One region of the Paenibacillus sp. Y660 genome, then DNA from elsewhere that is predicted to be linked to it. Evidence: riboswitches for the same ligand, from Rfam matches in the RefSeq annotation. Region 1 holds a riboswitch; each other region holds the start of a gene.
The links. Region 1 has a riboswitch for cyclic di-AMP ahead of AC2TDN_RS15625 (hypothetical protein). Riboswitches for the same ligand answer to the same signal wherever they lie in the genome.
Positions count from the first base shown of each region.

Region 1 (3,277 bases):
ATTGACTGAAGAAATCTTAAAATCAGAGGAGTTTTTAACAGAGTGGAGCCCTGAGAATCAAGAGCTTGAAAAACGACACTTTTACTTTACTACAGTTGCTGTTACATCTCCTGACTATCTAACTCAACTTTCGGATCTTATAAATCGATTAAAAAATGAGTTCTCACAATCTGCCTTGTAGATCGGTCTTCTTGCTTGCACGTAAGAGGACAATCCATCCATCTTGTATTAAAATAGGAGTAAATTCGAAATGCTTGGAGAGGGTCGTCATGCGCTCTACGATTGCAATTGGCATTGCTGGCGGGTCTGGCAGCGGGAAAACCACATTGAGTAAATTTCTTGCCCACGGCCTTAGCCATTTTAAAGTAAAAGTCATACATATGGACAAGTATTATAAGAAGGAAAGGCCGATAACGGTTGCTTCATTTTCTGGCAAAGCTTATGAAGATTTTAACGATCCGGCTGCTGTTGATCTGGATTAGGTATTAGAGGATTTCAATGAATCTTTGTCCGATAAGGATGACGTAATCATTATTGAAGGTTTTTTGCTGTTCCATTTTTCGCAGCTAAGAGAATGTCTTGATTATAAAGTGTTTGTGGATTGCCAGTCCGATGAAAGGCTCGCAAGACGATTAGGGAAATTTTCGAATGAGCGTCACTCCATGGATGAAGCGATAAGCGAATATTTGGATTTGGTGAGACATACCCATGATCGGTATGTAGAGCCGACACGCTGGTACGCGGATTTAATCGTTAATGGTTCACTTGGATCGCAGAAGGGAAGTCAGATTCTGCTGGATTGGGTATTGCAGAAGTTGGAGGGATCCCGGATATAGAGCCTGAAAAATAAACAGTCCAGAACCTAGTGCTTGTTCTGGACTGTCTATTTTTGGTCATGAAATCAGTCAATCCAAAGAAACATAGGAGACAGAACGTTGACGCAAAACAGATTCTTCAAGATCGCTGTTGTACGGAGACGAATCGGCGGATTGTGCCAGGACATGATTGACTGCAGAGGCGAATAGGTCGAGAATACGTCCGTCCTCATCCGTTTTGTCGTATTGAAAATGGTGTAGAGGCGGAAGAGAGACGCTGCCGATAAAGCTTTGGAGCAGATCGCTCCATCGTTCCAAGTCAATCGAATCTTCGGTGTCGCTCGCAAACAGCTCGCTCCAGCCGAATCCTTGATCACTTGTTAAACGGAGACAAATGCGGTGGCCTGCAGAATCGACTGCGAGAGCAGGGATGACGAATAGCTCGATTCGTGTGACGGATAAAGAAGGGGTCTGTTCCGTGAAAAGGTGCAAATGATTTGCACAATTGGTCAACATGAAAAAATCTCTCCTTTGTTCGCTTACGAGGTTAGCTGTCGGATTCGGGCTAGAGAGAATGCCCTACCAGGGTTACAAATCCCTGGATTCACCCCTTGCAAAACGTTAGAAAACGTTAGCGTTGGTTCCCCCGCTTTTTCATTCGAAAAATTCAGCGTTAATAGTGTACTCTTCATTATAATCCCTAATTGCTTATCTGTAAATCTTTCGAATTAAAACAATGATATGTACGAGATTGCTTGTTTGAATAAAACAGTCTCATCCCATTCGGATTTACCGGTTGAACAAGATGAACGAGAATCCGTCAAGCTCAAGGCTGCGGCTGCAAATAAATAAAAAACTCGCACGTCCTTTATCATCGAAACAGGCTTGGATAGCACGGGAGTTCCCACAGCTGCTCTACTAGATTCACTGGAATTGTTTCATGAATGGCTTCTGATTGCGTGATCATTCGTAATCTCTCCTCCAGTTCGCTTTCGAGGTTAACTGCCATAATCAGGCATGCCGTCTATAGTAAACCCGAATGCGATCATTGTAAAACAGTTGTATTTCGGGATATGGCATCCTTTAGCCATTTTACAAGAAAAACTATCAATATCTTTATAAAAAAAGCATAATTCGCTGGATAACTCGTTTATTCTCTTCTATTCTCCTCTTTAGAAAAATCTGATTATTTCCGCTGAAAAGTGGCTTGTGGGTGCATATCATTATTTTCGAAAATAGGAGTAAAACGTAGAAATAGTGAGATATATCGAGATCGAATTCTATGTAAGCGCTGCGAAACGTTCTGGGGGTCTGAAATTAGCTAAATTCGCCAGCGGGCTCTCTTTACAGTGGCGATAGCGAGGAGTAAGATTCGATACAGGATTTACTAATAAGTTTCGATTTGCTGATCGCTGAGTTTCCGTGAATGCGGAAAACGGGGGAACCAATAAATGAGCTTTGCGCATGTTCGATGTGAGAGTCGAACGGCCGTAGAGCAGGGGTGAATCTTTGACTGGTGCCATGGATACTGGTCAAAGTAGGGCGACTCTCACCGCCCGAATCCGACAGCTAACCTCGTAAGCGTGGATTAGAGAGGAATGATGAAGCTTGTGATCGATTAATGTCGACCACAGAGTGTCATAAGCCTCTGTGGTTTTTTGCTGCCCAAAAACAGAGCAGCTGCTTGAAATGGTTTTAATTTGCTGAATCCTGCAGCAGCAGGAACGGGGGAACCAACGAAGAAAAGGCGTGTATGTACGCTCTTTGCTTCATGGGGTGAATCGCTTGGCAGCAGCCAGGCGTAGGGCAACTCTCAAGGCCCGAATCCGACAGCTAACCTCGTAAGTGTACTCGAGAGAGGCAACAGCCATCGCGCTTCCCGCGGCTTATTTTAGCTGCGGGCATAAGAAGCCGCGGGATTGGTTCCTCTTATCCCAAGGCTTCTTTTTGTTGCCTTTTTTACCAAATGGAGGATAAGCAAGTTGTTGGAAGAGCATATTATCGTAGCTGGATACAACGAATCCGGCAAATCATTTATTCGAACTTTAATGTTTCATCAAATGAAATTTATCGTCCTGACAAATAGCAAGCAGGAGGAGAAGCAGCTCCGCAAGCAAGGGATCATAGGCGTGCATTATATCAATACAAATGATCGCCAAAGCTGGCAGCCGCCGCATTATCCGATTCAAGATGTTTTCATATTCGAGAGCAGCTTTGCACTAAGCTGCCGCTTTGTCCATTGCTGCCGGACTTGGACGACCAAGCCGATCTACGTGATCACGCAGCAGTGGAATCCGCGGGCCGTTTACAAGGGGCTCGGTGCGGACCATATCGTATACTCGCAAACCGGTGAAGTCGGTTTTCTTTTAAGTCACAAATAATGCAGGAGGGAATTCAATATGCAGGATGTTTATATGATCATCGCTTTGCTGGCCTGCTTTGGTTTATTTTACGGATTTTTG
Region 1 covers NZ_JBXBBJ010000013.1:4,897-8,173, forward strand. Annotated here, with positions in the region: gene AC2TDN_RS15610 (hypothetical protein) at 1-181, shown strand, start outside; gene AC2TDN_RS15615 (P-loop NTPase fold protein) at 156-482, shown strand; gene AC2TDN_RS15620 (uridine kinase family protein) at 507-836, shown strand; gene AC2TDN_RS15625 (hypothetical protein) at 906-1,331, opposite strand; cyclic di-AMP (ydaO/yuaA leader) riboswitch at 1,337-1,498, opposite strand; cyclic di-AMP (ydaO/yuaA leader) riboswitch at 2,216-2,414, shown strand; cyclic di-AMP (ydaO/yuaA leader) riboswitch at 2,507-2,678, shown strand; gene AC2TDN_RS15630 (NAD-binding protein) at 2,798-3,196, shown strand.

Region 2 (3,277 bases), on a different contig from region 1:
CATGCTTCGGCACCGGGCAAGCCCTGCGTAAGCTCGTAGGACTGACGCGCCGATATAGCGCCGGTGTTCAAGAAGCGAGCGAGCCCGCTAGTATGCTCCTCCGTGTAGATGTCCCGACTATCCGCATAAGAGGCGAGTCGCTCGCGTGCAAAGCGATCCAGCTTAGCTGACGATTTCTGTGAGCCTTCTACTCTCGTGCCGCCAAGCGAGTGTGAAATGGCATCCGGCAGCGCGAATTGCAGAGCGACCTTGGTGTTGATTTCGCTTAAGGTCGCGAGATCCTGAATCGTCGTCTCGCCCGCCTTGCTGTAGTACTCTTGCATATAGCTGCTCCACATGCGGTAGAAAGGCGTAAACACCTTGTAAGGCTCGGATCGCCGAGCATACGCAGGGAAAGCTTCCAAATCGGCCAGCGGCGCATCAGCAATCGATATCCAGCGGCGATTCATGGCTCGGACGGTTAGCTGAAGCCGCTCGTCGCGCCGGCGGGAGTAAGGCGTGTAGTCGGCATGGGCGATAACCTCATCTATCGGATGCGCCTCTAAGAGCGCTTCGGTAATCGAAGCGGGATCGCCATGCAGGACATGCAGCTCTTTCCCCGCCTTGGAATAGCTGTGCAGCAGGGAGGCGGCTTGCGCCATAAAATTACGGCCGCTGTGACTGTTTAATCTGCCTCCGTCCGTGAGGACAGGATCTATGATTAGCAAATGAATGCCCTGCGAATCCTTATTTCTCAAATAATCGAATGCGCGCAAATCTTCGGTACGCAAATCCTTGCGATGAATAAACAAATACATTGAGACTGCTCCTTCCCCTTAGCGGCGCAATAACAGCAAAGCCGCATGTCATTTGTCGCTTGAGGACAAACAACTGCGGCTTTGCTGAGTGAGTCTACCCGTGCAACTCTCATACAGAGAGGGAATAGGTTACTCTATTGTCCGTCGGCGTATGCTTGGAAAGAATCTGCATCCATAACACGACGAGCAGTTATAAAACGATTTTCATAATAGGAGGAGTTAAGTTTGTCTGTCACAACGCCTCTGCTAGAAGAGGAATGTGTAAACTTGCCATCTCCTATGTAAATGCCTACGTGGGATACCGTGCTGTTGTTTCCGCCAACTGTGTCGAAGAAAACAAGGTCTCCCGGAATAAGGTCCTCTTTAGCAACCTTATCGCCTGATTTTGCTTGCGAGCCGGATGTGCGTGGAAGCTCGATGCCCATTTTTTCGAACACATAGCTCGTAAATCCGGAGCAATCAAAGCCTTTCGACGACGTTCCGCCGCTTTTGTACGGTGAACCGATAAGATCATTGATGAAGCCGTTTAGTTTTGAGTCTGCGAAAGCGCTCCCAGCCTGGAAAGCGAGTACGAGAACGAGACCCAGTAGTAATGCGGTAACCTTTTTCAATTGTGAAACTCCTTCCAATGCCGACGAGGTTAGCTGTGGGGTTCGGTTGAAGGCTCCCTATGACTCCTCAGGCGCTGACAAACGTCAAACGTCGGAATCAATTCACCCAGAGTGGTTCCCCCGTTTTCCAAATAGGAAATTAGGCAGTTTTTTATTGCTCCTGAGAATTATTCGATTATTTTCATTGATCTCCTGCCTTTCCTGACTATTTCTAATAATTCTCATGTAACCTTTTGACTATTTGCTTCGTTTAACCGTTTATTGTGTAAAATAAACACTCATCACTAGTTCTTTCTAACTAAATGCAATGACTCAATTTCATTAATTATGTGGATCTGTTGTAAAATATACCGATTTGTCCCCTTGGCATCCTGTCTTAAAGACTATTCAATCATGCGGATAATGGCGGTATGATAGCATTTTGCGGAGAAAGATTAAAAAACTCTCATGCGAAGAATGACGAGTTAAAAAATTCAGTTTGCGGCATGAAAAAGGAGCCGTCCCTCAAGATCTATCATCTTGAAAGACAACTCCATCTACATGTAGACAAGCTATTATTTCGCAGTAATGATTTTTTCAGAGATGAGCTGCGGGCCTTCGTTCTTTTGCTCCATCCAGAACCGGAGCTTGTATTTGCCTGAAAACTTAAATTCATAGGAGACAAGCTTGGAGCTGAACCAGAAGGTATCCTTTTCGACAAACTCCTTGAAATCAACATCAGATTGGCTGCGGCCGTCAATGGTCGTTTCTTTATCGTTAGGATCGACAATCGTGACCTTGAATTCAGAGATGGCAACGTTCAAATTATCGATTTGCGCCTGCACCAAAAACTTCTGAACCGTACCTTTATCAACTTGCCCAAACATCGTCCGCTTCTCATTCATCAGAAACATATGAACATTGGGCTTCTGAATGACAAGCTTCTTATCGCTCCCCTTCCACTGCGTAAAAGCCTGCAGGGAATCGCTTAAGGAACGAATATTGATATAAACCTTATCATCAACTAATAAACCATCTTCAATGGATTGCTTATTATTAAAAAGCAGCGTTACTTTTTGTAACATTTTGTCTGCTGCAACCAATGAACCGCCCGATAAGAGCAAAACCATGGATAATAAAATCAGTTTTTTGCGCATCATTTATGTGTATCCTCCATTGTTCATTTACTTTCATCTATATATACAGAAATTGCATGATTTAGTTGCGGTCTATTTTGAAAATAAAAAAAGCCTCGTATCCACAATAATTTGTGGAGCCGAAGGCTTCTTCAGGTTAGGATTGTTTCGTCTGTAGACAATCGTACTGCGCGGCTATGGTCCATACCTTCACTACTGTTTTTACGAGGTAATAGCCTTGATGAAGGATGAGCGCGAACAAGCCGGCCCAGAGCATCGATAAGCTGGTGACAACGAGCCCGGCAGCTGCTCCGATCCCCCACATGATGAGTGAAATGGCTGCGAAGGAGATAAAGTTTCGAAGAGCCTTCCATAAGGAACGGAATACGCCTTCGCCCGATGTGGCGCCGAATTGCATAGCTAGAAACAGCAGATGCAGCACCGTACCCCACAGCAGCCACAGGCCGGCCCCAGGCAGCACCGCTCCCAGCAGCTCTGGAATGGAGCCGCTCTCCAGAAGCGCATCGAAGCCGCGCGGGAGCAGCCACCAAGCGGGAGCCAGCGATAAGACGCTTTCCATCCAGTACAGAAGCACAACAGGCTTCCAGTTTTTGCGAATGCCCTCAAGGAAGCGGGTTCCTCCGACTAATCTCGTTTGATTCAGCGAGTAGAACAGACCGGCGTTAAACAAGGGCGTTAGCAGCATTCTAATAACCATGAGGCTGCCGAGGGTCCACACATACGGAGTGATCAA
Region 2 covers NZ_JBXBBJ010000023.1:36,463-39,739, reverse strand. Annotated here, with positions in the region: gene AC2TDN_RS20905 (FAD-binding domain-containing protein) at 1-797, opposite strand, end outside; gene AC2TDN_RS20900 (C40 family peptidase) at 932-1,408, opposite strand; cyclic di-AMP (ydaO/yuaA leader) riboswitch at 1,412-1,564, opposite strand; gene AC2TDN_RS20895 (hypothetical protein) at 1,963-2,547, opposite strand; gene AC2TDN_RS20890 (hypothetical protein) at 2,681-3,277, opposite strand, start outside.
Region 2: another riboswitch for cyclic di-AMP. It lies ahead of AC2TDN_RS20900 (C40 family peptidase); the one in region 1 lies ahead of AC2TDN_RS15625 (hypothetical protein).

Region 3 (3,277 bases), on a different contig from region 1:
AGCACCGGCATGAGCCATAATATGCCCATATTATAAGGAGACTGGGTGGCATCCGATGTGTCCCATGTGCCGATTGTCAGCCTTAAGGCGATAAAGATGACGGATTGCAGCGCGAATAGGATAATCGCGAATAAATAGGCGAGGCCTACACTGCGCCATACATGGTCGCCGTAGCCTTTCTGTCCGAAGCGCGGCCATAAGTCGCGGCCCTGCGCCTTCCATAGGCCATCGCCAGCGATCAATGAAATATAAATGGCTCCGGCCATTGGGATGGTCAGAAGCACAGTCACGACTGCTGTAACGGCCGTTGTCGCTCCAGCTAGGTCATTTTCACCCATCGAGGCTCGAATGCCGTCCAGCACATTCAGATTCATGATGATATAGGTGATAAAGTAAACGATGGTCAATATAATACCAAATTTGAAAGAGGTAAACTTTCGGTATAGCACGGCATAAATAATAGCCAAGACGAACAAGACAAAGCTCATGAAGAAGTAACCGAAGCCAGTAAGGAAACCAGCAATCCTGTCTTGATTCTTCACATAATTGATGTAATCATCCGGGGCGATAAATGCAGGCTTATATTTGGTTATGACGGTTCGACCATCAACGATTCGCGCATCAACATGAATCGTTAACTTCGCATCCTGTATGGCGTAGTCGGCTTTAGGCATGCCCTCCCAATCACCGTTTTCCAATATTCGATTACTTTGAAATTCAACCCCGCTGAAGCTTTGATTCGTCAGGAAAGCTTTCGCTTCCTTCGTTTTATCTGCATCAGAGAGTTCTTCACCGTCGATTTGCAAATTCCATGCTACAATTTTTTCGCTTTGCATATGTAAGTAAACGAAGCCGCCGCCGCCGCTAAATTTCAAATCAACCTGAAACGTATCGGTCGGGAAGCTGGGGTCATATTTGTCAGCATACGTTTTGGACAGCTTATTTTTGGAAAGATAGCCGTTCATTATTTTATCGGTTTGATGAACAGCTTTAGCCGATTTGACCTTTAGACCCGTCTGTTTCTCTGCGAAAGCGGTGGCGCGGCTCTCAGCGGTCGATTTCTCAATAACTTTTGTGTTTAAATCGCCGGATGCAATGGAGGCAAACATGGGAACGATGTCAACGGCTGCATAAATAATAAAGCATGCAATCGCCGCCCATAGAAAACGTCTCCATTCATTAGGCTTGATAGAATCAATCATGGATTCACCTCAACTGTCTTTAAAATGAGTAGCATATGTCCATACATTAACACATTAATCCCTGATTTATCCAATGAAAATAAAGGTTTGCACACAAGAAACTGCGAAATAACGATGTCCAGCAAGCTTGAAGCTTGCTTCTTAATCCCAATGCCCGTATTTGGACTAATATCGTCCCTTTTGTCAAAAATATCACCTTTATATATGGACTGCTTTAGGATTATAATCGTTAACGTCATACAAATTGAATAGCACAGCCGAATTTCCTTAGGAAAACGGGGGAACCATAAAGCTGTCAAAATAGATGAACTAGCTGTTTGCATAGGCGGTTCTCATTTGGCGGCATGGGGTGAATTTTAGCGGTGGAGCTTGGGCTCTTGCCGCCGAATAGGGCTGCCTGTCCAGGCCCGAATCCGTCAGCTAACCTCGTAGGCGTCTTGGAACAGGACTCATCGCACAGAGCACTTGAGTTTCCAGTGCTTTTTTTATGCTCAAAAACAAGTAATTATGATAAGACATACACAGAAGAAGGACAACGGATGAAGAGGGATTGGAATGTTCTCAAGTGGTCGCCTCCGCGCATATTGGTTTGCGGCTTCGCGCTTATTATATTGCTGGGTGCCGTATTATTATCCATGCCATTCGCATCGGCAAGCGGTGAGCGGCTGCCTTTCATCGATGCGCTGTTTACCGCGACCTCGGCGACATGCGTTACGGGGCTTGTCGTCGTGGATACGGGTACATATTTCTCCGTTCCTGGCCAGGTCGTATTGATGTGCTTATTCCAGCTAGGCGGACTGGGTTTTATGACGATGGCAACGCTGGTTGCGCTTGTACTGCGCAAGAAGATTTCACTTCGAGAGCGTCTTTTGCTGCAAGAGGCTATGAATCAGTCGAGCATGGAAGGTATCGTTCGGCTCATTAGGAGGGTCATCGTTTATTCACTGGCGATCGAATTCGTCGGATTCATCTTGTTTACCTTAAGGTTTGCATTCGATATGCCGCTTGGCAAAGCGTTGTTTTTCGGAGCGTTTCATGCCGTTTCCTTATTCAACAATGCGGGATTTGATATTTTTGGCGACTACAGAAGCTTAACGCTGTACGTATCTGATCCCATCGTCAATATCGCGGCAATGATGCTCATCATAACCGGCGGTTTAGGCTTTGTCGTCATGTCGGATTTGATGGAGTATCGCAAAAACCGCAGGCTGTCGCTGCACAGCAAGGTTGTCCTGTCCATGACGGGGACATTAATAGCAGTAGGAACAATCGTCATTTTTGTTTTCGAGTTTTCCAATACGAAGACGCTTGGCTCGTTGGACTGGGGCGGTAAGATTTTATCCTCCTTCTTCCAGTCGGTGACGCCGCGGACGGCGGGAGCCAATACGCTTGATTATACAGCTTTGCGACAAGCAACTATGTTTTTCACCATCATTCTGATGTTTATCGGGGCATCGCCGGGCTCGACAGGCGGCGGTATCAAGACCACGACCTTTACTACACTGATCGGAGCTGTTATTGCGATGATTCGCGGACGCGAGGATATTGTGATGTTCCGGCATCGGCTTGGCAAGGACAGGATTTTTAAGGCGCTAACGATTACATTAATCTCATTAGGTTTAGTTATTATTGTAACGATGATCTTGTCGATGACGGAGGATCATGCGTTCATTAAATTATTGTTTGAAGCCACCTCTGCGTTCGGTACGGTGGGGTTGTCGATTGGCGTTACTCCGGAGCTCAGCACAGTAGGAAAAATAGTCATTGCATTAACGATGTTTGCCGGACGGCTTGGACCTTTGACGCTAGCTTATGCGCTGGGGCCACGCACAGAAAAAGAAATGTACCGGTATCCTGAAGGCAAAATTACGATTGGATAGGGGAAGCTGCAAGTGGGGACGAAGAAAAAGCAATTTGTCATAATAGGGTTAGGTAGATTTGGATCAAGCTTAGGCCGCGAGCTAATCGAGCTCGGCAATGAGGTGCTTGGCATTGATAAGGACGAGGAGGCCGTTCAGGAAATGAGCGGTGTCCTCACTTATGCCGTAACTGCCGATTGTACGGATGAAGAAACG
Region 3 covers NZ_JBXBBJ010000001.1:524,194-527,470, forward strand. Annotated here, with positions in the region: gene AC2TDN_RS02410 (CPBP family intramembrane glutamic endopeptidase) at 1-1,202, opposite strand, end outside; cyclic di-AMP (ydaO/yuaA leader) riboswitch at 1,448-1,652, shown strand; gene AC2TDN_RS02415 (TrkH family potassium uptake protein) at 1,742-3,082, shown strand; gene AC2TDN_RS02420 (potassium channel family protein) at 3,095-3,277, shown strand, end outside.
Region 3: another riboswitch for cyclic di-AMP. It lies ahead of AC2TDN_RS02415 (TrkH family potassium uptake protein); the one in region 1 lies ahead of AC2TDN_RS15625 (hypothetical protein).